DNA from 4 places in the Serratia sp. TSA_7 genome. Region 3 is predicted to be linked to each of the others. Evidence: predicted binding sites of a transcription regulator. Region 3 holds the regulator's gene; each other region holds the start of a gene.
What was found. Region 3 encodes CRP, which controls carbon source genes, mostly activating them, when cyclic AMP is high. Its sites were predicted from a motif close to ATGTGANNNNNNTCACAT; they were not measured.
Positions count from the first base shown of each region.

Region 1: the regulator CRP is predicted to act here: its motif matches at 1,369-1,386, upstream of msrB (peptide-methionine (R)-S-oxide reductase MsrB).
Region 2: the regulator CRP is predicted to act here: its motif matches at 2,812-2,829, upstream of ACUTQW_RS05400 (PTS sugar transporter subunit IIB).
Region 4: the regulator CRP is predicted to act here: its motif matches at 3,503-3,520, upstream of ACUTQW_RS11830 (YfcZ/YiiS family protein).

Region 1 covers NZ_JBQZFU010000001.1:1,454,320-1,460,410, forward strand. Annotated here, with positions in the region: gene ACUTQW_RS06920 (glycoside hydrolase family 18 protein) at 1-457, shown strand, start outside; gene ACUTQW_RS06925 (YeaC family protein) at 496-768, opposite strand; gene msrB (peptide-methionine (R)-S-oxide reductase MsrB) at 832-1,245, opposite strand; gene gapA (glyceraldehyde-3-phosphate dehydrogenase) at 1,594-2,589, shown strand; gene ACUTQW_RS06940 (D-hexose-6-phosphate mutarotase) at 2,670-3,545, shown strand; gene ACUTQW_RS06945 (MipA/OmpV family protein) at 3,753-4,517, opposite strand; gene yeaG (protein kinase YeaG) at 4,946-6,091, shown strand, end outside.
Region 2 covers NZ_JBQZFU010000001.1:1,113,854-1,119,944, reverse strand. Annotated here, with positions in the region: gene ACUTQW_RS05410 (glycoside hydrolase family 1 protein) at 1-1,005, opposite strand, end outside; gene ACUTQW_RS05405 (PTS cellobiose transporter subunit IIC) at 1,027-2,355, opposite strand; gene ACUTQW_RS05400 (PTS sugar transporter subunit IIB) at 2,368-2,682, opposite strand; gene ACUTQW_RS05395 (LacI family DNA-binding transcriptional regulator) at 2,979-3,932, shown strand; gene ACUTQW_RS05390 (aldose 1-epimerase family protein) at 4,008-5,213, opposite strand; gene bamA (outer membrane protein assembly factor BamA) at 5,537-6,091, opposite strand, start outside.
Region 3 covers NZ_JBQZFU010000008.1:45,362-51,452, reverse strand. Annotated here, with positions in the region: gene ACUTQW_RS20625 (YccS/YhfK family putative transporter) at 1-1,617, opposite strand, end outside; gene crp (cAMP-activated global transcriptional regulator CRP) at 1,672-2,304, opposite strand; gene ACUTQW_RS20615 (OsmC family protein) at 2,684-3,091, shown strand; gene ACUTQW_RS20610 (phosphoribulokinase) at 3,137-4,006, opposite strand; gene ACUTQW_RS20605 (YheU family protein) at 4,159-4,392, opposite strand; gene ACUTQW_RS20600 (hydrolase) at 4,389-5,369, opposite strand; gene ACUTQW_RS20595 (LysE family translocator) at 5,488-6,090, shown strand.
Region 4 covers NZ_JBQZFU010000002.1:633,168-639,258, reverse strand. Annotated here, with positions in the region: gene ccmI (c-type cytochrome biogenesis protein CcmI) at 1-1,071, shown strand, start outside; gene mlaA (phospholipid-binding lipoprotein MlaA) at 1,107-1,868, shown strand; gene fadL (long-chain fatty acid transporter FadL) at 1,974-3,251, opposite strand; gene ACUTQW_RS11830 (YfcZ/YiiS family protein) at 3,657-3,953, shown strand; gene fadI (acetyl-CoA C-acyltransferase FadI) at 4,146-5,456, shown strand; gene fadJ (fatty acid oxidation complex subunit alpha FadJ) at 5,456-6,091, shown strand, end outside.

The DNA.
Region 1 (6,091 bases), on a different contig from region 3:
GAACCTGGGCATCGGCTTTTACGGCCGGGTGCCCAAACGGGCGACGGAGCCGGGCATCGATTGGGATAAACCGGATGCAGCCAAAAATCCGGTTACCCAGCCCTATTTCACCGCACGTGAAACCGCCGTGTTCAAGTCACTGGGGTTGGATCTGACCAAGGACAGCTATTTTAAGTACAACGATATCGTCAGCAAACTGCTGAACGATCCACAGCGCCGCTTCAGCGCCCATTGGGACAACGACGCCAAGGTTCCCTACCTGACCCTGCAATCCGCCGAGGGCAAACCGTTGTTTGCGATTTCGTATGAGAATCCGCGTTCGGTCGCGATCAAAGCTGACTACATTAAAAGCAAGGGGCTGGGCGGCGCCATGTTCTGGGAGTATGGCGCAGACGACAACAATCGGCTGGCACACCAGTTGGCGGAATCATTGGAGATAAACGGCGGGAAACGCTAAACCGACAGGGCGATGGTTGCATCGCCCTGCCTTCGGATTTATTGCGGCTTCAACTTAACCAGCGGTTCGGCAACGAACTGCTGTTTCAGTTCCTGCTTGCTCTTCATCACTATCTGGCCGTCAGTGCCAATAGTCATATGCTGCGGATCGGCATTGTTCAACGATTGCCACAACATCACCGCCTGCAGACTGTTTTCTTTCTGTTCCGGCGTCAGCGCAACGCCGTCTGGCCATTTACCCAGTTCTACCGCCTGTACCAGGCGCTGATAGATCTCCGGGGTCATTGCGGCAATCAGGTCTTTCACGTCCATCAGAGCATTTCCTCACTCGTGGAAGAATAATTAGCTGAATCGATTTTTCTGGCAGAATAATCCTCAGCCGGCTGTTTTTTCGCCGTTCTCGCCGTCGGTAAAACTCAACGAAGCCGAGTTAACGCAGTAGCGTTCACCGGTAGGCTGCGGGCCATCGGGGAATACGTGCCCCAGATGAGCGTCGCAGTGGCCGCAACGAATCTCGATCCGATGCATATTGTGTGAATTATCATCAATATAACGAATCGCATCATCGGATACCGGCTCATAGAAGCTTGGCCAGCCACAGCCGGAGTCATACTTGCTGTCGGAATAGAACAGCGGATGGTTGCAACACAGGCAATGGTATACACCTTCGCGCTTATTGTGCAGCAATTTACCGGAGTACGGCGCTTCAGTGCCCCGTTCCTGGGTCACATAACGTTGGATTTCATTCAGTTCCGTGGCCGGATGGTCAGGGGTTGTGTCTTTAGCCATTTGCGTGATTCTCTGAATGTGGATAATGTCAACGAAAACAATGAGTAATAATAACAAAAAATTAACAACATTGCAGTGCTTTTTGGCCTAAACTGTAGCGCATAAAGGTCACGCTGCGGCGTTATGTGATACCGATCACATATATGAAGTAGGGTGACTTTATACTTGGCGGTTTGACCCCATATAACGGATGAGGCCGAACGCAAACGGAATGTGCAATAAGCAAGCAGATCAAGCCCCGTGATTTGATTTGCAGCAAGAATTGACACGATTCCGCTTGACGCTTGGTAAGGTTTTTGTAATTTTACAACCAACCTTTTATTCACTAACAAATAGCTGGTGGAATATATGACTATCAAAGTAGGTATCAACGGTTTTGGCCGTATCGGTCGCATTGTTTTCCGTGCTGCTCAAGAACGTTCTGACATCGAAATCGTTGCAATCAACGACCTGTTGGACGCAGAGTACATGGCATACATGTTGAAATTTGACTCTACTCACGGCCGTTTCAAAGGCACTGTAGAAGTCAAAGACGGCCATCTGGTTGTTAACGGCAAAACCATCCGTGTTACCGCAGAGAAAGACCCGGCTAACCTGAAGTGGAACGAAGTGGGTGTTGACGTTGTTGCAGAAGCGACCGGTATCTTCCTGACCGACGAAACCGCACGTAAACACATCACTGCAGGCGCTAAGAAAGTTGTTCTGACCGGCCCTTCAAAAGATGCGACCCCAATGTTCGTACGTGGCGCAAACTTTGAAAAATATGCTGGCCAGGATATCGTTTCCAACGCATCTTGCACCACCAACTGCCTGGCTCCGCTGGCTAAAGTTATCAACGACAACTTCGGCATCGTCGAAGGTCTGATGACTACCGTTCACGCGACCACCGCTACTCAAAAAACCGTTGATGGCCCGTCTCATAAAGACTGGCGCGGCGGCCGCGGCGCATCCCAGAACATCATCCCTTCTTCTACCGGCGCAGCTAAAGCAGTTGGCATCGTTCTGCCAGAACTGAAAGGCAAACTGACCGGTATGGCGTTCCGCGTTCCAACTCCAAACGTGTCTGTAGTTGACCTGACCGTTCGTCTGGAAAAAGCAGCGACCTACGAAGAAATCAAGAAAGCCATCAAAGCCGCTTCTGAAGGCTCTATGAAAGGCGTTCTGGGCTATGTTGAAGACGAAGTGGTTTCTACTGACTTCAACGGCGAAATCCTGACTTCCGTGTTTGATGCCAAAGCGGGTATCGCGCTGAACGACAACTTTGTGAAACTGGTTTCCTGGTACGACAACGAAACTGGCTACTCCCACAAGGTTCTGGATCTGATCGCTCACATCTCCAAATAATGGAATGATGGAAAGCTGATAATGAGGGGCGACATTTTGTCGCCCTTTTTTTGTTTCTGCGGCGAACTAAAGGCAACCTAATGAACGAAAAAATTTTCACCCTGCCCGTTACCGAACAAATTTCACCTTACATCAGTCAACGTCAGCTCGAAGAACTGCCGGTAGTGGTCGTCTCTCACCCGAAAGTCCGCGCCGCTGTTGCGCTGCAAGGCGCACACCTGTTAGCCTGGCAACCTGCCGGTGATAAGCCGGTTATCTGGCTGAGCAACAACACCCCCTTTAAAAAAGGCAGCGCCATTCGCGGCGGTGTGCCTATTTGCTGGCCCTGGTTTGGCCCGGCAGCGCAACCCTCGCACGGTTTCGCCCGCAATCAACCCTGGAACCTGACTGCGCACGATGAAGACGACAACGGTGTCATTCTGACCTTTACCCTGAAAGACAATGAGCAAACCCGCAAGCTTTGGCCGCATGCCTTTACGCTGATTGCCCGTTTCAAGCTGGGTGAAGAATGCGAGATTGAGCTGGAGTCACACGGCGACTATCAGGCTACCGCAGCGCTGCATACTTATTTCCAGATTGGGGATATTGAACAAGTAAAAGTAGCGGGCCTCGGCGAACCTTATATCGACAAAGTGGCCGGTGGAGCAGAAGCTCGTCAGACCGGAGACCTGGCATTTATTGGTCAAACCGATCGGGTCTATACCCAACCAGACTCTTTCAGCCTGATCAAAGATCCTTCTCTGCAACGCACCATTGAGGTTCATCACCATCATATGAGCGATGTGATTGCCTGGAACCCAGGCGTGGAGCTGTCCTGCAGCATGGCAGACATGGCGAATGACGGTTATAAAACCATGGTTTGCGTGGAAACCGGCCGTGTCAGTAAACCGTTGGTGGCCGCAGGCGAACAACCAGCCCGGCTGGCGGTAACCTTCCGCAGCCGTAAAAAGGCTTGATGTTTATAGGGCGGCGAGCCAGTCGCCCTGTTTCCCCCTTGCCCCCTCGAACGACATATCGCACTATACCCGCGTTACCCGCGTTACCCGCGTTACCCGCGTTATGCCCGTACTTAACGCATACTGCGCGCGCACCGCAGATGTGCAAAAGGAGCGCAAGCGCCCCTTTATGATGCAGTCATTGCACAATATTCGTGCAATTTTCTTTTAGAAGCTGTAGCTCACACCTGCCATCAGCAACCCTGTGTAAGATTTATCCACCATTGGGCTGTCTTTCACTTCATTAGACAGCCGGATGTAACGCCCGGTGAAGAAAGCATCCCAGTCCTTGTTGATCTGATAATTGGCGCTCAGTTCAACGTAAGGTGCCCAGCTGTCGCCCGGCTTGTAGCTGTCCAGACCACTGCGGCGAGATTCGTTATCGCTGACACCGTAGTAGTATTTGTTCTGGTTTTTGCTGTTCCACATCACGCCCACACCAGGAATCAGGGTCAAGGCGTCTAAATCGAATTTGTAGAGATAAGCGACATCCCCTTCCAGACCGTTGCTGTTGTCCAGAGTATCACCGGTAAAGGTGGAGCGGATCGAGCCCCAATCGGCATTATGGGTATAAGCCAGGCCAGCCATCAGCGTGCCGCGTCGTTTATCCAGACGCTTCATGCGGTCGTCATCGCTGTCGCCGGGACGAAAACCAAACGGCGAGTAATAACCCATTACGCTCAGTTGGTTTTCCTGATCTTTCCACAGGTAGTAACCGGCTGTCAGCGTACGGAAGTAGAAGTCGTCGCCTTCATAGTTAATGACAGGCATCGGATAGACGCGAGTCTTATAACCACGGTACGCGTCAGGGCTAACCAGCGCTGCAGCACCGAGTGACCAGGTTCCTGCCTGAGCACTTTGCGCAAAAACCATTGCGGAAGCGACAATTGCTAACGTTTTGAGTTGAAAATTTTTCACTGGTTCTTTTTCCATAAATAACAGAGTTAATTGCCGACTTAGTTTATGTGAAAATGCCGTTACGCGCCTAATCTTTACAATAGAAAACAACCAAGATCGAATAAGTTAGATCAGAAATATGAATTAATCATGGCGGAACAATGACGTTTTTTGCCGCAAGCCGCGCCAGACAAGGCGTTTGCTCATCCTTGTCACAACTGAGTCATTGATATGACTTAAAAAAAGCTTTTTATGACGCAGGAAATTTTCCGGTATGCCAACTAAGCTTAATCAGAAGGCGAATTTATCCTGAGCCCAGTGGCAATACAACGCAACTCGCGATAATAAGCGTATCAAGTTGGCATACGGGTTGCTGTACTCAGGTAATAACTTCTTCTTTCGGGAGCCAAAACACTATCACCAGCTCCCTTTAACCTGTGCTAATAACGAAAAGGACGGGCATCATGAACATATTTGACCACTATCGCCAGCGCTATGAAGCTGCCAAGGACGAAGAGTTCACACTGCAGGAATTTCTTACCATTTGCCGGCAAGATCGCAGTGCGTATGCCAATGCGGCCGAACGTCTGCTAATGGCTATCGGTGAACCTGTTATGGTCGACACCGCGCTTGAGTCACGCATGTCACGCCTGTTCTCCAACCGCGTGATCGCACGCTATCCGGCTTTCGAAGAGTTCTACGGTATGGAAGAAGCTATAGAACAAATAGTTTCTTACCTGAAGCACGCCGCGCAGGGGCTCGAAGAGAAGAAACAAATTCTTTACCTGTTGGGCCCGGTGGGCGGCGGGAAATCATCGCTGGCAGAACGTCTGAAAGCGCTGATGCAACGCGTGCCGATTTACACTTTGAGCGCCAACGGCGAACGCAGCCCGGTCAACGACCATCCGCTGTGCCTGTTTAACCCGCAGGAAGATGCCAATATTCTGGAAAAAGAATACAACATCCCGAACCGCTACCTCGGCACTATCATGTCGCCGTGGGCCGCAAAACGCCTGCATGAATTTGGTGGCGACATCACCAAATTCAAAGTAGTGAAAGTGCGCCCTTCCATTCTGGAACAGATAGCCATCGCCAAAACGGAACCGGGTGATGAGAATAACCAGGACATCTCTGCGTTGGTCGGTAAAGTGGACATCCGTAAACTGGAAAACCACGCCCAGAACGATCCGGATGCCTACGGTTATTCAGGCGCTCTGTGTCGTGCCAACCAAGGGATTATGGAGTTCGTAGAGATGTTCAAAGCACCGATCAAGGTGCTGCACCCTCTGCTTACGGCTACCCAGGAAGGTAACTACAACGGTACCGAAGGCATCTCCGCCCTGCCGTTCAGCGGGATTATTCTGGCTCACTCCAACGAATCCGAGTGGGTGACTTTCCGTAACAACAAAAACAACGAGGCCTTCCTCGACCGCGTTTATATCGTCAAGGTGCCGTACTGCCTGCGGGTGTCGGAAGAGATGAAAATCTACGACAAGCTTCTTGATCACAGTGAACTGACCCATGCGCCTTGCGCCCCCGGTACGCTGGAGACGCTGGCACGCTTTACCGTGCTCTCTCGCCTGAAAGAGCCGGAAAACTCGAGTATTTAC
Region 2 (6,091 bases), on a different contig from region 3:
GCGATAAGGGTTCATTTTTCTGCCGGGCATTTCATAATTTTCGAATAACCATTCAGGCATAAAGGGCGCCAGCGGATTTACGGCGCTGTCACGGCATTTCACGCGGCGCGGCTGGTAATAGTTGACGCCGAGCAGGTCAATCTTTCCTTCGGCGATCAGCGCCCGATCGCCGGGCTGGCAAACCGGAAGCTGATCCCAGGTTTTCAGCAATGCCACCAGATCGGCCGGATATTCGCCACGCAGCACCGGATCGAGGAAACTGCGGTTAAACAGCAAGTCGGCATGGTGCGCGGCACTCACATCCGCCGGATTTTGCGAACGCGGGTAAGACGGCGTCAGGTTCAGCACGATACCGATCTCCCCGGCGTAAAGCCCGGCCCGAAACGCCCGTACCGCCGACGCATGCGCCAGCATCGTGTGGTATGCCACCGTCGCCGCCCGTTTAAAGTCGACCACGTTGGGATAGTGAAAATCATACAGGTAGCCGCCTTCGACCGGCACAATCGGCTCATTGAAGGTGAACCAATGCATCACCCGGTCGCCAAACAACTCAAAACAGACCTGCGCATAGCGGCTAAAGGCCGTGACCACGTCACGGTTTTCCCAGCCGCCCTTCTCCTGCATCGCCATCGGCATATCGAAGTGGAACAGCGTAATAAACGGCTTGATGCCCTGCGCCAGCAGCTCATCAATCACGTTGTTATAAAACGCCACCGCTTGCGGATTCACCTCGCCCGTTCCGTCCGGGATCAGCCGCGACCAACTCAAAGAGGTACGAAAACTGTTGTGGTTGAGCCGTTTCAGCAGCGCGATATCCTGGCGCCAGTTCCGGTAAAAGGTCGACGTCTCCTGCGGCCCCACCTGCTGATGAAAGCGCCAGGGTTGATTGGCGTACCAGGCGTCCCAAATTGTCGGGCTTTTACCGCCCTGCAGGCTGTCCCCTTCGGTTTGCAATGCGGAGCTGGCACTACCCCACCAAAAGTGCTCGGGAAATGTGTATTTCATGGTTCGCTTCTCCATTAAATATCAGTTGCTGCTGACAGTTCCGGCCAGCGGTGCACCACTCTGCGCTTTTTGCTCTTCGGTTTTCATTAAAGAGCGCTCGTAGGCACGCAGGAACGGCAAGTACATCAGGGCGGACATCACCATACAGATAACGCACATCACTACCGGGCTGAACGCCCAGTTCGCCGCCCAGGAGGCGCCGATGGGTGCCGGCGTGGTCCACGGCGTGAGCGAGACCACCTGCGCCAGCCATCCCAAACGCGTCGCGGTATAGGCCAGTACGGCGTTGACCATGGGAACGCAGACGAACGGAATGAACAACATCGGGTTCATGATGATCGGCGCACCAAACAGGATCGGTTCATTGATGTTAAAGAAGCTCGGAACCACGCCCATTTTGCCGATGGTGCGCAGGTGCGCAACGCGGCTGCGCAACAGCAGGAAAGCCAGCGGTAAGGTCGAGCCGACGCCGCCAATCAGCAAATAGTGATCCCAGAAACCTTGCAAATAAACGTGTGGCAATGCCGTCCCCGCCGCCAGCGCCGCCTGATTGACCGACAAGTTCGCCATCCAGAACGGGTTCATGATGCCGGTGACGATCAGCGCACCGTGGATACCGGCGAACCAGAAAATCTGGCACAGCAATACCGACAGCAAAATGGCAGGCAGCGAATCCGAGGCGGACACCAGCGGCTCCAGCAGATGCATAATCGCCTGCGGCAGGATCATGCCGGTTTGCGCTTCGATAAACAGATTCAGCGGATGCAGCGTACCAATCACCACCAGGACCGGGATCAGGATCTCAAACGAACGCGCCACCCCGGTAGGCACCTCTTTCGGCAACCGAATAGTGACGTTGTTCTGCTTGAGCCAGGCGTAAACGCGGGTTGAGTAAATGGCGGTGATCAGGGCGGTGAAAATCCCCTGCCCGGAGAGATACTGGGTGGATATTTTGCCGTCGGCATAAGGGGCCGCCACCAGCAAAAAGGCCATAAATGCCAGCAAGCCGGACATCACGGGGTCGAGATTAAACTGCCGCCCGAGGCTGGCGCCAATCCCCACGGAGATGAAGAAAGTCATCACTCCCATGCTCAGGTTGAACGGCAACATCAGTTGCGCACGGTAAGTCTGCGAAAAATCCAGCCAGCCACGCGCAAAACTGTTCGTGGTATCTGCGGAGAACGGCGGAAAGATGAAGACCAGCATGAACGAGCCAATAATCATAAACGGCAACGCGGCGGTAAAGCCATCGCGGATGGCGATGACATATTTCTGCTGCCCCAGGCGGCCAGCCAACGGGGTGATGGATTGCTCGATGACGGCAATCATTGACTGATATAACGAACTCATAGGAACACCTTTTTAGTGCGCCGCTGCGATCAGCGACAGAGCATAGTCCAGTACCTTCTCACCGCGCTGCATGCCGTAGTCCATCGGATCAATGGGCTGAACGGGTATGCCTTGGACGGCAGCCTTTTCTGACAGTGTTTTAAGCATATATTTTACCTGCGGCCCCAGCAGCACCACCTGATAGCGTGGAAACTGCGTATCGAACTCGGCTACCCCATAGGCGTCGATCTCGACCGGCAACCCCCTTTCATTCGCCGCCTCCACCATTTTCCTGACCAGCAGGCTGGTAGACATCCCAGCGGAACAACACAGCATGATTTTGTACATCGACAACCTTCCTCAACGGGTAAATAACCTGAATGCGGGAGTGATTGGATATCATACGGAAACCGTTTTCCATCGAGTGAGAGTGGAAGTGTGATACTCATCATAATCTAGCCGCCACAAGGGATTTTTATTGGATTGCCATCACATATTTTTGTCTTGTTTTGAGGTGTTTTGACATGGTGTGGAAAATCGGTTTCCATGAAAAAAGGAAAACGGTTATACTGCTGGCGGCGATAATGTGAGCCATTACCGGATGGGTTTTTACAGGCTGCAGCTTGGTCTGTCAGGAGATAAAGATGTCAACAATCAACGATGTATCACGTTTAGCTGGGGTGTCAAAAGCCACAGTCTCGCGGGTGTTGAGTGGATCGCGCGGCGTTAAGGAAGCCAGCCGTCTCGCGGTATTGCAGGCGGCGGAAGAGCTCAATTACCGGCCCAACGTCATAGCGCAATCATTGCTTAGCCAATCGACGGGCTGCATCGGGGTTATCTGCGCGCAGGAGAACATTAACCAAACCACAGGTTATCTTTATGCGCTGGAAAAACAGCTCAGCCAGCATCAAAAGCATCTGCTGCTGCGTTTCGCCAATACCAAAGCGGGCGTGATGAACGCGCTGGACGAACTCACCTGCGGGTTGTGCGACGACGTGCTGATTATCGGCGCCCGTTTCCCGCTCAACATCCCGCATGACAACGTGATCCTGGTCGATTGCGTTGAGGCCGACACGCCTAACAGCATTCAGTTCGACCACGCTTTCGCCGCCGAAAGCGCCTGCAATTATCTGATTAGCCAGGGCAGACGCCAAATAGCCTTGATCCAGCCGGATGCCGGCGGCTGTGCCGATCAGGTGTTGCTGGGTTATAAGCTTGCGCTGGAAAACAACTTTTTGCCGTTCAATCGCAACCTGGTGTTTATGGATTCGACCACCTCTTCCGTTGCGGTACAGGTGCTGCTCAATAACGCCACCACGCTCAATTTCAACGCGCTGCTGGTGGCGGACGAGCAGGAGGCGCAGCGAGTGATTACCCAGCTACAGGCGTTCAATAAATCCGTACCGGACGACATCATGGTCTTTAGCCTGGCCGGTTCGCTGCATTTGCCGGGCATTCCGGCGATCCCGTCCATCGAATATTCCATGGATGCCATGGCGGCGCGTATCGTCAGTTGGTTGACGGAAAAAACCCGGGATATGCTCGGCGCCTGCGTGCTGCGCGGAGATTTGATTATCCCGGACAGACACAAGCGTTAAGCGATGAGCGGCGCCGCAAGAAAACAAAACGGGCCAACAAAGTTGGCCCGAGATCGGTACGGTTCCTGCTGACGACTACTCTACTGCGATAGGCGTCTCAACCAGTTTGGGCTGATTGCTCCCCTGCAGCGTCTTGATCTTGTCCTGGTACACTTTCACCTGTTCAGCATCTTTCAGCAAGGTATAGGTCAGCTCGAAGTCGGTACTTTGGCCAGGCTGCAGCTGTTTGATACGCCCTTGTTCCCGTTCGATTTTCACCGGATAGGCATAGTTGGTCCCCGGTTCGATGCCGGTGACGTACCCCTGGCGTTCGGTATCCGTATTCTTCCACAATGTCAGCAGCGGCAGTTGGTGGGTATCAAAACCTATCGCCACGCCGCGATCCCCGCGCCGGTTGTGCAGCATGGCGAGCGTTTTGCCTTGCGCATCCGCATAAGGCAGGATGTTGAACACCATTTCATCAAAACCTTTGGTCGGGCCCTGGTAAGTTGCCCAGTCTTTCAGGCCGGCTTTGGCGTAGTCGTTAAAAGGCGAAATTTGCTTGATCGGGGCGCTGAATACCGCACCTTCTTCCAGTAACGGTTTGCCGAAGTTGCTGTGGTAAATGATTTCGTAATCCCGTGGGTAATCGGCGCGATTAGTCACGCGATCGTGGATTGAAAACGATTGTGTACCGGGGATATAGCGCAGTTCGGTCCAGGTTTCCAGGTTGCTTTTCTTGAAGGTATTTTCTTTCAGCAACCCGCGAATGCGGACTTCGTACGGGGCTTTTTCGGCGATCTCGATCACCACTTTGGAGGCCGGCGTGTTGCCGGCGCGGCCATGCAGCGTGTAAAGCGTGCCGTTGTCGACGCCAGGGTGCCCGGTCCATTCAAAGCCGCAGCGCACCATCATTTCATTAAACCCGTCCAACCATCCTAACCCATTGCGGCTGTCCAGATTGATATAAGCCGGGTTGACCACCTCGGTGACCGGTGAGTCCCAGCCCAGCCGGACGTCGGACCCCTTCACATTCAGAATGTTCATGCCGCGTGTCGGGCTCAGAGCAATCGTCAGGCCGGCACTGCTTAAGGTGATCACCTTGGAGCCTTCCTGTTTTCCGCCGTGCAGCACCTGTTGCTGTAAGCTGAAGCCTGCCCCTGTGATGTTCAGCTTTTGGCTGTCGGTCTGCCAATTGCCCTGTTCAATGCCTTTTTCCGTGTCGGTCAATACAATGGTCTGCGCGTTTACTGCGCATGAAATCAAAGAGATAACCGCCGAAAGTGTAATTAACTTTTTCATGGTGCTGTCCTTAACGTTAGCTGAAAGGTTTTAGCTAAAACAATGAAAAAATAGATCTCGGCAGCCAATTAAAAAGAGAGTTGAGTCACCTTTCCGATAACAACGGAATAACAATGAAAAATAATGCGGACAAAATCACCTTTACGCTGCAATAAATGATGAGCAATCACGAAATTAATTGATGTTTAGCACGGTAAAGGCACGGGTTTGCTGTAAGGTGTCAGCAAAAAAATCCTTTATCCGTTGGTTGGTTTTTATTATTCATTATCAATCCATTACCAGAAAATAAAACCCACATGAAATTTGCAGGCTTTGCCTTGGGATTACCAGGTTTTACCGATGTTGAACTGGAATTGCTCTGCCTTGTCCCCTTCGTACTTTTTGATCGGGAACGCATAGGAGAAGGACAACGGCCCCAGCGGCGATTGCCATTGCAATGCGATACCGGCCGAAACGCGGACGTTGCTCGGATCACCGTAGTCCGGGATCCCTGCCGCGAGCGTTTGCGAGGTATTCTGCCAATGGGTATCCCAGACCGTACCAGCATCGACAAACAGCGACGTGCGCAATGAATTGGCATAGCGGTCATTAATGAACGGCGTCGGGAATATCAACTCGGTACTGGCAATAGCCATGGCGTTACCGCCCACGGCATCATCGGATTTGTCGACCGGGCAGTCGCTGTAGGCACTCTCCGAGCCGCTGCAATGATAATAAGCCGCTTTAGGGCCGATACTGTTGGAAGAAAAACCCCGTACGCTACTGGAACCGCCGGCATTAAAGTTATCGTAGAACGGCACCTCATGGCCGCCGAAACCATCGGCATAGCCGGCTTTGGTGCGCCCCATCACGATCCATTTATTATCGCTGCTCAACGG
Region 3 (6,091 bases):
GCTGGGATCGGGTTCCTGCTCTTCCAGCAGCAGGCGCAGTGCCTGTTGATCTTTCTCCAGCGCCTGATGGGCGTTCTTGCGCAGCAGGCCGCTTTGCCACTGTGGCCACAGCCAGATGGTGCCACCGAACACCAATACGCAGCCGATCAGGGTGTCTATAAGGCGAGGGATCAGGAAATGTGTGCCGTTCAGCGCCAGCAGTTGCAGGGTATAGACCGCCGTCACCGTAAAGCCAATCACCGCCAGCCCGTAGTTTTTACGCGAAACCAGATAGGCCGCCAGCGTAATGACCAGCATCACGCTCAGGGTCGCGCCCTCGGGCATTTGCAACTGCAGCAACCCGGCGGCGATCACCAGCCCGGCCAACGTGCCGAGCGCACGGTGCTGGATGCGAACCCGGGTGGCGTTGTAGCCGTTCTGGCTCACCAGCATGACGGTCAGCAGGATCCAATAAGGTTTTGGCAGATTGAAAATCATCCCCAGGCTGCTGCCTGCCGCCAACATCACTCCTAACCGTGCCGCATTGCGCAGGGCGTTGGATTTGAACGACAGGTAGCTGAACAGCGCCGGCCAGAACGGCAGGCGGTTTTGATTGGCCATCAGGTCGCGACGGTATAACGGATGCTGGGTGCGCAGCAGGCGAGCGATACGGCTGAAGTGGTAGTAACAGAATTGGCCCACCGGATTGTCGGGGTGCTGTGCGGCCACTTTTTCCAGTGCCGCCAGCTCGTTGACCATGCTGAAGCGCTGAGAGTATTGATGATAGAGAATATCGTGCGCCACCGTGCGCAGCCGGCCGGCAATCACCTGCGCATTGCGGCGGATAATCGCTTCGGCCTGGCTCTGCTCCACCAGTTTTTGCACTTCTTCCGGCAGGTGCAGGCTGACGGTAATGTGTTCTTGTAAATCCAGCGCGACCTGAAAGGTTCGCTGCAGGCGTTTTTGCTCGAGATTATTGGCGTGCGGCAAAAAGTTGAGCTGCTGATACAGCAGGCTGATCAGGTCCATCACTTTTTGCTGGCGCACCAGCAGTGGCGGTAACGCGGTTTGCGGATCGGTATGTTGGGTTAACAGGGAATACTTGGCTTCGAAGTAGTCCGCCAGTTCCAGATAAAGCTGGCTCAACGATTCGCGCATCGGCTGTTCTTTCCACAGCTTGAACCAGAACCAGGTGAACAGGCCGTACCAGGCGGTACCCACCACATACAGTAAGGGGGCGTACCACAGCGGCACCGTGCCGGCCATGCTGAGTGAAAAGATGGCGGCGATCAACGCGGCGGGGAGCAGGCGGGCATGTAACGGGCTGATCTCGCCGCTGACGCCGAGCAGCAGAGCCAGGCCGAGCATCAACGCCGGCAGCGGCAATTGCCACAACAACGCCTGCTGCAGCAACAGGCTGCTGAGTGCAAACAGTGAGCCGCCGACGATCAGGCGTTTGAAAAAACGTTTGTGGGGCGTGTCCAGCCCGGCGATGTTACAGCAGGCGGGAACCAGGGAAAACAGCAGGCCGAGTTGCAGGTGGCCGATCAGCAGGCCAAAGAGCACCGGCAGACACAGCACCAGCGTTTGCCGCAGTGCGTAATTGACTTCCGGGTGGTAAATCAGTCGACGCCACATGATCGGTCGGGGCATAAAAAAACGGCGCGAATCATCGCGCCGTTTTTTCAGTGATTAACGTGTGCCGTAAACGACAATGGTTTTGCCGTGGGCGGAGATCAGGTTTTGATCCTCCAGCATTTTCAGAATGCGGCCGACGGTTTCACGTGAACAACCGACGATCTGACCAATTTCCTGGCGGGTGATTTTGATCTGCATGCCGTCTGGGTGGGTCATGGCATCGGGCTGTTTCGCCAGGTTCAGCAGCGTTTGCGCGATGCGACCGGTAACGTCCAGGAAGGCGAGGTTACCCACTTTTTCTGAGGTCACTTGCAGGCGGCTTGCCATCTGCGCTGACAGGCGCATCAGGATATCCGGGTTGACCTGAATCAGTTGGCGGAATTTCTTGTAAGAAATCTCAGCCACTTCACAGGCGGTTTTCGCCCTGACCCAGGCGCTACGCTCCTGGCCTTCTTCAAACAATCCAAGCTCGCCGATGAAATCCCCCTGGTTAAGGTAGGACAGGATCATCTCTTTACCCTCTTCATCTTTAATCAGCACCGCGACGGAGCCTTTTACGATGTAGTAAAGCGTTTCGGCTTTTTCACCTTGGTGAATCAGCGTACTTTTGGATGGATATTTGTGGATATGGCAATGAGACAGGAACCATTCGAGTGTAGGGTCTGTTTGCGGTTTGCCGAGAACCATTCGCTGTTATCCTCTGTTGTTATCGCTGCCTTGTGTCACAGGGGTCAGAGTTCCCTGTAAAACGTGCTGTCGCCGTTGTTTTAAGGGTGGCTGGCAGCAGGTTTTGAGGCGTGTCATAAATATACGCTGTCGCTCTAGCATATTAACTTGCCGGGAGAGCTGCAAGCTACATTCTATTAACATACCGGTAAAGGAGCCTTTCTCTGGGAGTTTCCCTGAAATCAGTGTCCCGGAAAGATTTATTGCGGCTCTGTTTGTAGCACAGAGTGAGGCGGGTGTCTCGTGTTGTCTTGCTCGCACATGACCAGCATCAGGTTCCGTTGCCAGTTTCTATGCGAAAGCGTACTCTGATTTTAAGAAATTAATCGGAGTGACCAATATGCAGGCAAGAGTTAAGTGGGTGGAAGGGTTGACGTTTCTGGGGGAATCCGCGTCTGGCCATCAGGTGTTGATGGACGGCAACGCCGGCGATAAAGCCCCCAGCCCGATGGAAATGGTGCTGATGTCGGTGGGGGGATGCAGCGCTATCGACGTGGTGTCGATCCTGAAAAAAGGGCGTAATGACGTGCGTGATTGCGAGGTGAAATTGACCTCCGAACGGCGTGAAGAAGTGCCGCGCGTCTTTACCCATATCAACCTGCATTTTATCGTGACCGGCAAAGATCTGACCGACAATATCGTTGAACGTGCGGTGAACCTCTCCGCCGAGAAATACTGCTCGGTGTCGTTGATGCTGAACAAGGCTGCCAGCGTGACTCACAGCTTTGAAATCCGCGACGTAGCGTAACGCGTAAGAATAAAGGGGCGCGGCCAACTGCCGCGCTCCGACCCATTACCCGATTTTTTTGCCTTCCAGCAGTTGCTGCACCAGCGGCGCCATGATCAGCTCCATCGCCAGCCCCATTTTGCCGCCCGGCACCACCAGCGTATTGATGTGCGAGATAAAAGAGCCTTGCAGCATCGCCAGCAGGTAAGGGAAATCGATCTGATCCAGCCCGCGGAAGTGAATCACCACGAAGCTTTCATCCAGTGAAGGGATGGCTTTGGCGGCGAACGGGTTGGAGGTATCCACCGTCGGCACGCGCTGGAAGTTGATGTGGGTGCGCGAGAACTGCGGCGTGATGTAGTTGATATAATCCTCCATCGAACGCACCACCGAATCCATCACCGCTTCACGTGAATGCCCGCGCTCGCCGGTATCGCGGATCAGTTTTTGGATCCACTCCAGGTTAACGATCGGTACCACGCCGACCAGCAGATCGACATGTTTGGCCACGTCGGTATGTTCGGTAACCACGCCGCCATGCAACCCTTCATAGAACAGCACGTCGGTCGGCGCCGGCAGCGCTTCCCAAGGCGTAAAGGTGCCGGGGACCTGGTTATAGGGCACCGCTTCGTCGTAGGTATGAAGGTACTTGCGTGACCGTCCGGTGCCGTTCTTGCCGTACTCGATAAAGCTCTGTTGCAGCAGACCGAAGTCGTTGGCCTCAGGCCCGAAATAGCTGATATGACGACCCAGATCGCGCGCTTTGCGGATCGCCGCGTCCATTTCCGGCCGGGTATAGCGGTGGAAGCTGTCGCCTTCCAGCTCCGCCGCACGGATGTTCAACTGCTGGAATATCTTGCGGAACGCCACGCTGGTGGTGGTGGTGCCGGCGCCGCTGGAGCCGGTCACTGCGATAACGGGATGTTTGGCGGACATGGTGGTTGTCACTCCGTGTTAAATGCGCCGGCGTCAGAGTAGGGTTATTGGTCTGTTTGACGCCCTTTTCGCCAAGGGCAAAATTCCGCGCGCGGGTTTGCAATGGTTCATTGTTACCTGATTTTTTCCGTCAGTCATAGAACCGGCAGCCACTAATTTTCTTCCTGCCCGGCACGGAACTGCCCGCGCGGCATGATGTTGACGGTTTCATGCAGTTCTGACCATACCAGCAGGACCTCGCCGTTTTTCAACTGGCGGCGAACGTCTTCCACTTTCTGCTCCAGCGAACGTTCGTGTTCGCCGTAGTCGGTGCCTTCGCGCAGCACAAAGGATTCGATCAGGCTGTTCAGGGTCTCGGTTTCCAGTTCTTTCCAGGGGATAATCACGGTACGGGTTCCAGATAAGGGGAAAGCCAGGATGGAATGCGGTATTCCAGCCACATGTGGGGTTTGTTCAAACTGCCGCCGACAAAGCCGACGTGGCCGCCAAACTCGGTCAGCTGGTATTCAATGTTGCGCGGCAGGCCGGCGATGTCGGGGATCACTTCGTCGGTCATGAAGGGATCGTCTTTGGCATGGATGATCAGCAGCGGCGTCTGAATTGCCGGTAACAGCGGCAGCGCGCTGCAACGGCGGTAGTAATCGGTGGCGTCGCTAAAGCCGTGGACGCGTGAGGTTATGACATCGTCAAAGTCGCGGATACGGCGCAGCGCCAGGAGTTGCGGCAGCTTGAGCGGCAGGGTGTCGGGGTAGTGCAGCAGCTTGCGGGTGGCGTTTTGTTTCAACTGCCCGAGCAGATAGTGCTGATAAACGCGCGAAAACCCTTGATCCATTCGCAACGAACAAGGCTCCAGCATCAAGGGTGCAGACACGATCACCGCCGCCTGCAACAGGCTGTCTGCCCCTTGCTGCGCCAGGTAGCAGGCCAGCATGTTGCCGCCGAGCGAGACGCCAACCGCCGCCGTCGGCACTTCGCCGTGAGTGGCGCGCAGCCACCGCAGAAAAAAGCGTGCATCCTCCGTTTCGCCGGAGTGATAGATGCGCTGTTTGCGGTTCGGTACGCCGCTGCAACCGCGAAAATGCATAACCACCCCCAGCCAGCCTTTTTCACGCCAGGCGTTGAGCAGGCCATGGGCATAAGGGCTGTAGAAGTTGCCTTCCAGCCCATGGAACAGCACCACGCGTGGCTTGCCGGCGGCCTGCGCCGGATCTTCGCTCCAGGCGAGATCGACAAAATCGCCGTCGGGCAATTCCAGCCGCTGCCAGTGCGGTTTCAACCGCACGCGGCGGCGCACCAGCCGTGGCAGCAGCGTTTGCAAATGTGGGTTACTGGCGCCGGTCAAAGGGCGAAAGGATTCATGCATAACCTGAGTAAAAATCTTATTGGCGGCTATTGTCTGATCAATAGCGCACTGTTAGCTTCAATACCATGAGTTAACAATAATACTGCAAAAAACGCCCCGGGTGAGGAGCACCCGCTTCATGGAACCGAGTTTATTTCTTTCGCTGTTAGGCTTCCTGTGGGTTGCTGCGATCACGCCTGGTCCCAACAATATGTTACTGACCACCTCCGGCGCCAATTTTGGCTTTATGCGCTCACTGCTGCTGATGATGGGCATTATGCTCGGCATGCAAAGCATTTTGCTGCTGGTGGCATTCGGCGTCGGCAGCCTGATTTTGGTTTACCCTGCGCTGCACCTGATCCTGAAAGTCCTCGGTAGCCTGTACCTGTTATGGTTGGCGTGGAAAGTCGCTACCGCCGCCTATGAAAAGCTGGAAACCGACGTGGCGCCGCCGCAGCCTATACGGTTGTATCAGGGCTGGCTGTTGCAGTTCCTCAACCCCAAGGCCTGGCTGATGGCATTGGGTGCGGTGGCGAGCTTCAGTCTGGCGGGCGATAAATATAACGCTTCTATTATGGCTATTTCGCTGGGTATTTTCGTGGTGAATGTCGTAGCCGGGGTGATTTGGCTGGGGTTTGGTACGGTGATTGGCCGCTTGCTGCGTAGCAAAAAGGCCTGGATCCTCTTTAACCTTTCCATGGGGCTGTTAACCGCGGCCTGTGTGTTACTTATCTGGCATTAAG
Region 4 (6,091 bases), on a different contig from region 3:
GAGCTGGAGCAGGATGAAGCGCAGGGCGTGGTTGCCGAGCGCCCGGAGCTGATAAAAGAACTGCAACAGAACCTGCTGAACGACATTCCCGGCCAACAGGACGTGCAGACGAAACCGATCACCCGTTGGGCACTGGTGCCTGGCGTGTTGCTGCTGGTGGTGGTTACTCTGGGGTTCTATCTGAAAACCGGAGGGTTGGCGCAGGTGATGGACTGGCAGCAGGTGCAAGCCCAAATGCCGGAGTTGCGTGCGCGCGTCGCCAATGAGCGCGCTCAGCCGCTGAGCATGGAAGAGATTGCTCGCCTTGGGCTGGGGCTGCGCACCGCGCTGCAACAAGACGATCGCAACATCAACGACTGGATGATGCTGGGCCGCGTCGGCATGGCGCTGAATAACGCCACAACGGCGACGCAGGCATTTGCTCATGCTTATCAATTGGATCCGAATAATCTGGAAGTGCGCCTCGGCTATGCGGAAGTGTTGACGCGATCCAACGATCCGGAGGATAACAAGCAAGCCACGCAGATGCTGCGCAAGATGATCGCCGACGATCATACCAATCTGCGCGTATTGAGCTTGCTGGCGTTCAATGCCTTCGAACAGGGTGATTTCAAACAGGCGATCGGCGCTTGGCAGGTGATGTTGAAACTGCTGCCGGCCAACGATCAGCGCACCGAGGTGTTAAAGCGCAGTATTGCACAAGCAAAATCACAGGCGGGCGAAGAAACTGTTAAACTGAATGTAAACGTGACGTTATCGCCCGAGGCGACTAACGCTTTACCGCAGCAGGGGACGCTGGTCATTTCGGTGACCGATGGCGCCAACCCGGTGCCGGTTGCGGTAAAACAACTGCCCTTAAGCCGTTTCCCACTGTCATTCTCTCTGGATGACAGCAACGCCATGATGCCTGAACGCCTGCTTTCGGCGCTGCATCAGGTGAAGGTGCGGGTACGGATTTCTCACGACGGTCTGGCCACGCCGCAGGCGGGCGACTGGTTTGGTGAGAGTGAGCTGCAAAATTTCAGCGGCAAAGAGCAGGTTAGCGTTCAGATTAACAAGCAGGTTCCCTGAATAAAAAGACCGAACGTGTTTTCATGGAGAAAAATATGAACTTTCGCCTGACTGGGCTGGCTTTCGCAACTGTGCTATTGGTGGGCTGTGCCAGCGCGCCGCAAGATGAACCACAAGGGCGATCCGATCCTCTGGAAGGATTTAACCGGACGATGTTCGACTTTAACTATAACGTCCTGGATCCGTACGTATTGCGCCCGGTGGCCGTGGCCTGGCGCGACTATGTGCCCATGCCGGCGCGTAACGGTTTAAGTAACTTCACGTCGAACCTGGAAGAGCCGGCCAGCATGGTCAACGCCTTCCTGAAGGGCGACCCGTATCGCGGGATGATTCACTTCAACCGCTTCTTCCTCAACACGTTGCTGGGGATGGGCGGTCTGATCGACGTGGCGGGGATGGCGAACCCGAAACTGGCGCGCGAAGAACCGAACCGTTTCGGCAGCACGCTGGGGCATTACAATGTCGGCTACGGCCCTTATGTGATGTTACCTGCCTATGGCAGCTTCACTCTGCGTGAAGATGGCGGCGATTGGGCGGATACGGTCTATCCGGTGCTGAGCTACCTGACCTTCTGGATGTCGGCGGGTAAATGGGTGGTTGAGGGGATTGAAACCCGCGCCCAACTGCTGGATTCCGACGGCCTGCTGCATAACTCTTCCGATCCTTACGTGATGGTGCGTGAAGCCTACTTCCAGCGTCACGATTTCCTGGCGAGCGGCGGTTCACTGAAGGCGGAAGAAAACCCGAACGCCAAGGCGATCCAGGGCGATCTGGACGAAATCGACTCAGCGAAATAATTCCTCGCCAAGAGAATATGAAAACCCGCCGCCAGGCGGGTTTTTTGTTATAAAACGGCAACAAAAAAGCGCCCCGCAGGGCGCTTAAGCGTTTTGAACGACCGCTTAGAAGCGGTAGTTGAAGTTGGCGCCGTACAACCAGGCCTTGCCCACCGAATTGAAGGTGTATGGACCTTCTTTGATGGTGACTTTTTGGCCGTGCATGTAGGAAACACCGACGTCGACCGACGCGTCTTTGTTGAACGCGTAGCTGGTACCGGCGCTGATCCACATACGGTCTTGATCCGGGATCGAGATAGAGCGGTTCTGGGCAGGCACCGGGCTGTCATCGAACGCGACACCGGTACGGAAGGTCCAATTGTCGTCGTAGAAGTAGGTGGTACCCAGCGCGATGCGGTAGGCGTCTCTGAAGCCTTCATGCTTCTCGAACAGCGTCTGGCCGTTGTTGCCGGTGGCTTTCAGCTGCTGGAACTGGCTCCAGCTGGTATAAGCCAGGCTGTAGTGGACTGCCCACTGCGGCGCCACCTTGTTGTAACCGGACAGTTCCCACATTTCCGGCAGATTTAGGGTTAGAGAGCCTGGAATGGTGTTGCCATCAGTACCCCATGGCAGACCGGTTCTGCCCTGCAATGGGTTCAGACGAGATGAGATGCTACTTTTGTAGTCGCCGTCGAAGTCGATTTTCACTTCGGAACGGTAGGTGAAACCGTAGCGGTTGTTTTCATCCACTTCATACAGGATGCCGGCGTTCCAGCCGTAGCCCCATTTATCACCCTTCAGGTGGGAGATTTGAGTATCAGCGGGCATGCCGAGGGCTGCGCCGCTTTCGCCTGCATAACGCTCAAGTTTGGCTTTAGCGTAAACCGCGTCAAAGCCCAGGCCGAAGCTGAAGTGCTGGTTCAGGCGATAAGCGCCGCTCAGGTTCAGGTTCAGGGTTTCGAGATCGGTTTTGCCGCCGTAAGCGCCTGCGGTGTAACCGTCGTTGAATTCGGTGGCCAGACCATAGTTGCTGGTGACCGAGCCGCCTACGGCGAATTGATCGTTAATCGGGTGAACATAGTGCAGGTTCGGCACCCAGGCGGTTGGCGCGATGTTTTTTGAGTCCAGGCTGGCGCCTGAAGGGGACTTGCCGGTGATGTCTACATCCGGATCGATAAATACGGCACCGATCGAGAATTCCGGTCGGGTGTACATCATAAGAAGGGCCGGGTTACGGCTGGCGGATGCTGCAGTATCCGCGATGGCACCTTCGCCAGAATACGAACGTCCTAAACCCGCTGATGAAAACTCATTCAGCTGGAATCCTGCGGCAGACACGTTTGAAGAAATAATTGCCACTGCAGCTGCGAGAGCTGATTTAGTAAATAGGTTTTTCTGGCTCATGACCAAAACCTCATTATGTGTTTATTATTTAAACTATGTTACACGAGGTAACAAGGAGCGCGGGATTGTAGGGTCCGTTATCATTCAGACAAATCAGACCAGTGGCTGAATTATAGGTCCGACCTGTTAGTATGTTGCAACTTTGTTTTTGAGATATTTCAATATTGGTATCAAAAAAGAGATCTGCTTAACAAAAAACCAGCAATGAATAACAAATCTCTTACCATTCCTTAGCAGACGACGATTTTTATTTGTGATTTCCATCACTTAAAACACCTATAAAAAGTAAGTGCTAGCGATGGGTTTCGCTGCGGAGTAAAATAAACGCAGAATCTTGCGTCTTTGCGCCAGAAAATTAATGGCAGTTTGGACTCGCGTAATGGCGGTCCCTGAGGAGAATTAATCATGTCCGATGCAATTAATAAATGCAGCGCCCAGGAAACCGCAGCTTGTTGCTGTGTCGATGTCGGTACCGTGATGGACAACACCGATTGCACCGCATCCTACAGCCAGGTGTTTGCCAATCAACCAGATGCCGAGAAAACGCTGGCTGCGCTGACGGAAAAAGCCCGTGGCGTGGAGTCTGACCCTTGTGACATCAGCAGTAGCATTAAACCGGTTGACGGTGGTGTGCAACTCACTGCGGACTTCACCTTTGCCTGCCAGGCGGAAACCCTGATTTTCCAGCTCGGCCTGCGTTAATTCCCGACCAAAACGGCGCGGGGTAAACCTGCGCCGCTGACTCGCCGTTTTCCCCCCCAATAGAAAGTTGCTCCTGCTCTCAGTTTTCACTTCTGACGGTTTGCCAAATGTAAACATTTGGTTAACAATGACCTCATCAGGTCAGACCTCTTTTTGCCCGTTGCGCTGACGTTATTTTTTTCAGGAGCGTTTATGAGTAAGGCACTGCCGTTGGTGACCCGTCACGGTGACCGTATCGCGATTGTAAATGGACTGCGTACCCCCTTTGCCAAACAGGCAAGCGCCTATCACGGCATTCCGGCAGTGGATCTGGGGAAAATGGCGGTGAGCGAACTCTTGGCCCGCAGCGGTATTGATCCGGCGCTTATCGAACAACTGGTGTTCGGCCAGGTAGTGCAAATGCCCGAAGCGCCGAATATCGCGCGTGAAATTGTCCTCGGCACCGGCATGAATGTACATACCGATGCGTACAGCGTGTCGCGCGCCTGCGCCACCAGTTTCCAGGCGATTGCCAACGTGGCGGAAAGCATCATGGCGGGCAGCATCAGTATCGGCATTGCCGGCGGCGCAGACTCCTCCTCGGTGTTGCCGATCGGCGTCAGCAAAGCGCTGGCGCGCACGTTGGTGGACGTCAACAAGGCGCGTACCCTGTCGCAACGCCTCAAACTGTTTAGCCGGTTAAAGTTCCGCGATCTGCTGCCGGTGCCGCCGGCGGTGGCGGAATATTCGACCGGCCTGCGCATGGGCGATACCGCCGAACAGATGGCGAAAAGCCACGGCATTACCCGCGAAGAGCAGGATGCGCTGGCGCACCGCTCTCACCAACTGGCGGCCAAGGCCTGGGAACAGGGATTGCTGCGCGATGAAGTCATGACCGCCTGCGTGCCGCCGTACCGCGCGCAAATCAGCGAAGACAACAACGTTCGCAAAGACTCCAGCCTGGCGTCATACGCTAAACTGAAACCGGCATTTGACCGCAAACATGGCAGCGTCACTGCGGCCAACAGTACGCCGCTGACCGACGGTGCGGCAGCGGTGCTGATGATGAGCGAATCGCGTGCGAAAGAGCTGGGGCTGCAACCGCTGGGCTACCTGCGCAGTTTTGCTTTTTCCGCCATCGACGTTTGGGAAGATATGCTGCTGGGGCCATCCTACGCCACGCCGTTGGCGCTGGATCGCGCCGGCATTGGCCTGGCCGACCTGACGCTGATTGACATGCACGAAGCTTTCGCCGCGCAGACGTTGGCGAACCTGAAGATGTTCGCCAGCGATGAATTCGCCCAACAAAAACTGGGGCGCAGCAGAGCGATCGGCACAGTGGATATGGATAAATTTAACGTCTTGGGTGGCTCGATCGCCTATGGCCACCCGTTTGCCGCTACCGGCGCGCGCATGATCACCCAAACGCTGCACGAGCTGAAACGCCGTGGCGGCGGATTGGGGCTGACCACCGCCTGCGCGGCCGGAGGGTTAGGGGCCGCAATGATTGTAGAGGTGGAATGATGAGCTTTGAAAACGCATTGCATGAACAGCGGGCCAAACCCTCGGCTTTTCAACTGACGCTGCGCCCGGACAACATCGGCGTGATTACCATCGACGTCCCGGGTGACAAGGTCAATACGCTGAAAGCCGAGTTCGTCGAGCAGGTTAATGACGTACTGATCCGCGCGCAACAGCATACTGCGCTGGAAGGGTTGGTGATTATTTCCGGCAAGCCGGATTCGTTTATCGCCGGGGCGGACATCACCATGATCGCCGCCTGCACCAGCGCCAAAGAGGCCGAAACGCTGGCGAAGAAAGGGCAAAGCACGCTGGCGCAGATCGCCGCTTTCCCGGTGCCGGTGGTGGCGGCTATTCACGGCGCTTGCCTCGGTGGCGGGCTGGAACTGGCTCTGGCTTGCCATGGCCGCGTTTGTTCGCTGGATGACAAAACCGCTCTCGGCTTGCCGGAAGTTCAGCTTGGCCTGCTGCCAGGCTCCGGCGGCACCCAGCGCTTGCCACGGTTGATCGGCGCCAGCAAGGCGCTGGACATGATGCTGACCGGCAAGCATATTCGTGCGCGTCAGGCGCTACGGATGGGATTGGTTGACGATGCGGTGCCGCAGGCGATTTTGTTGCAGACCGCCATTGAACGGGTC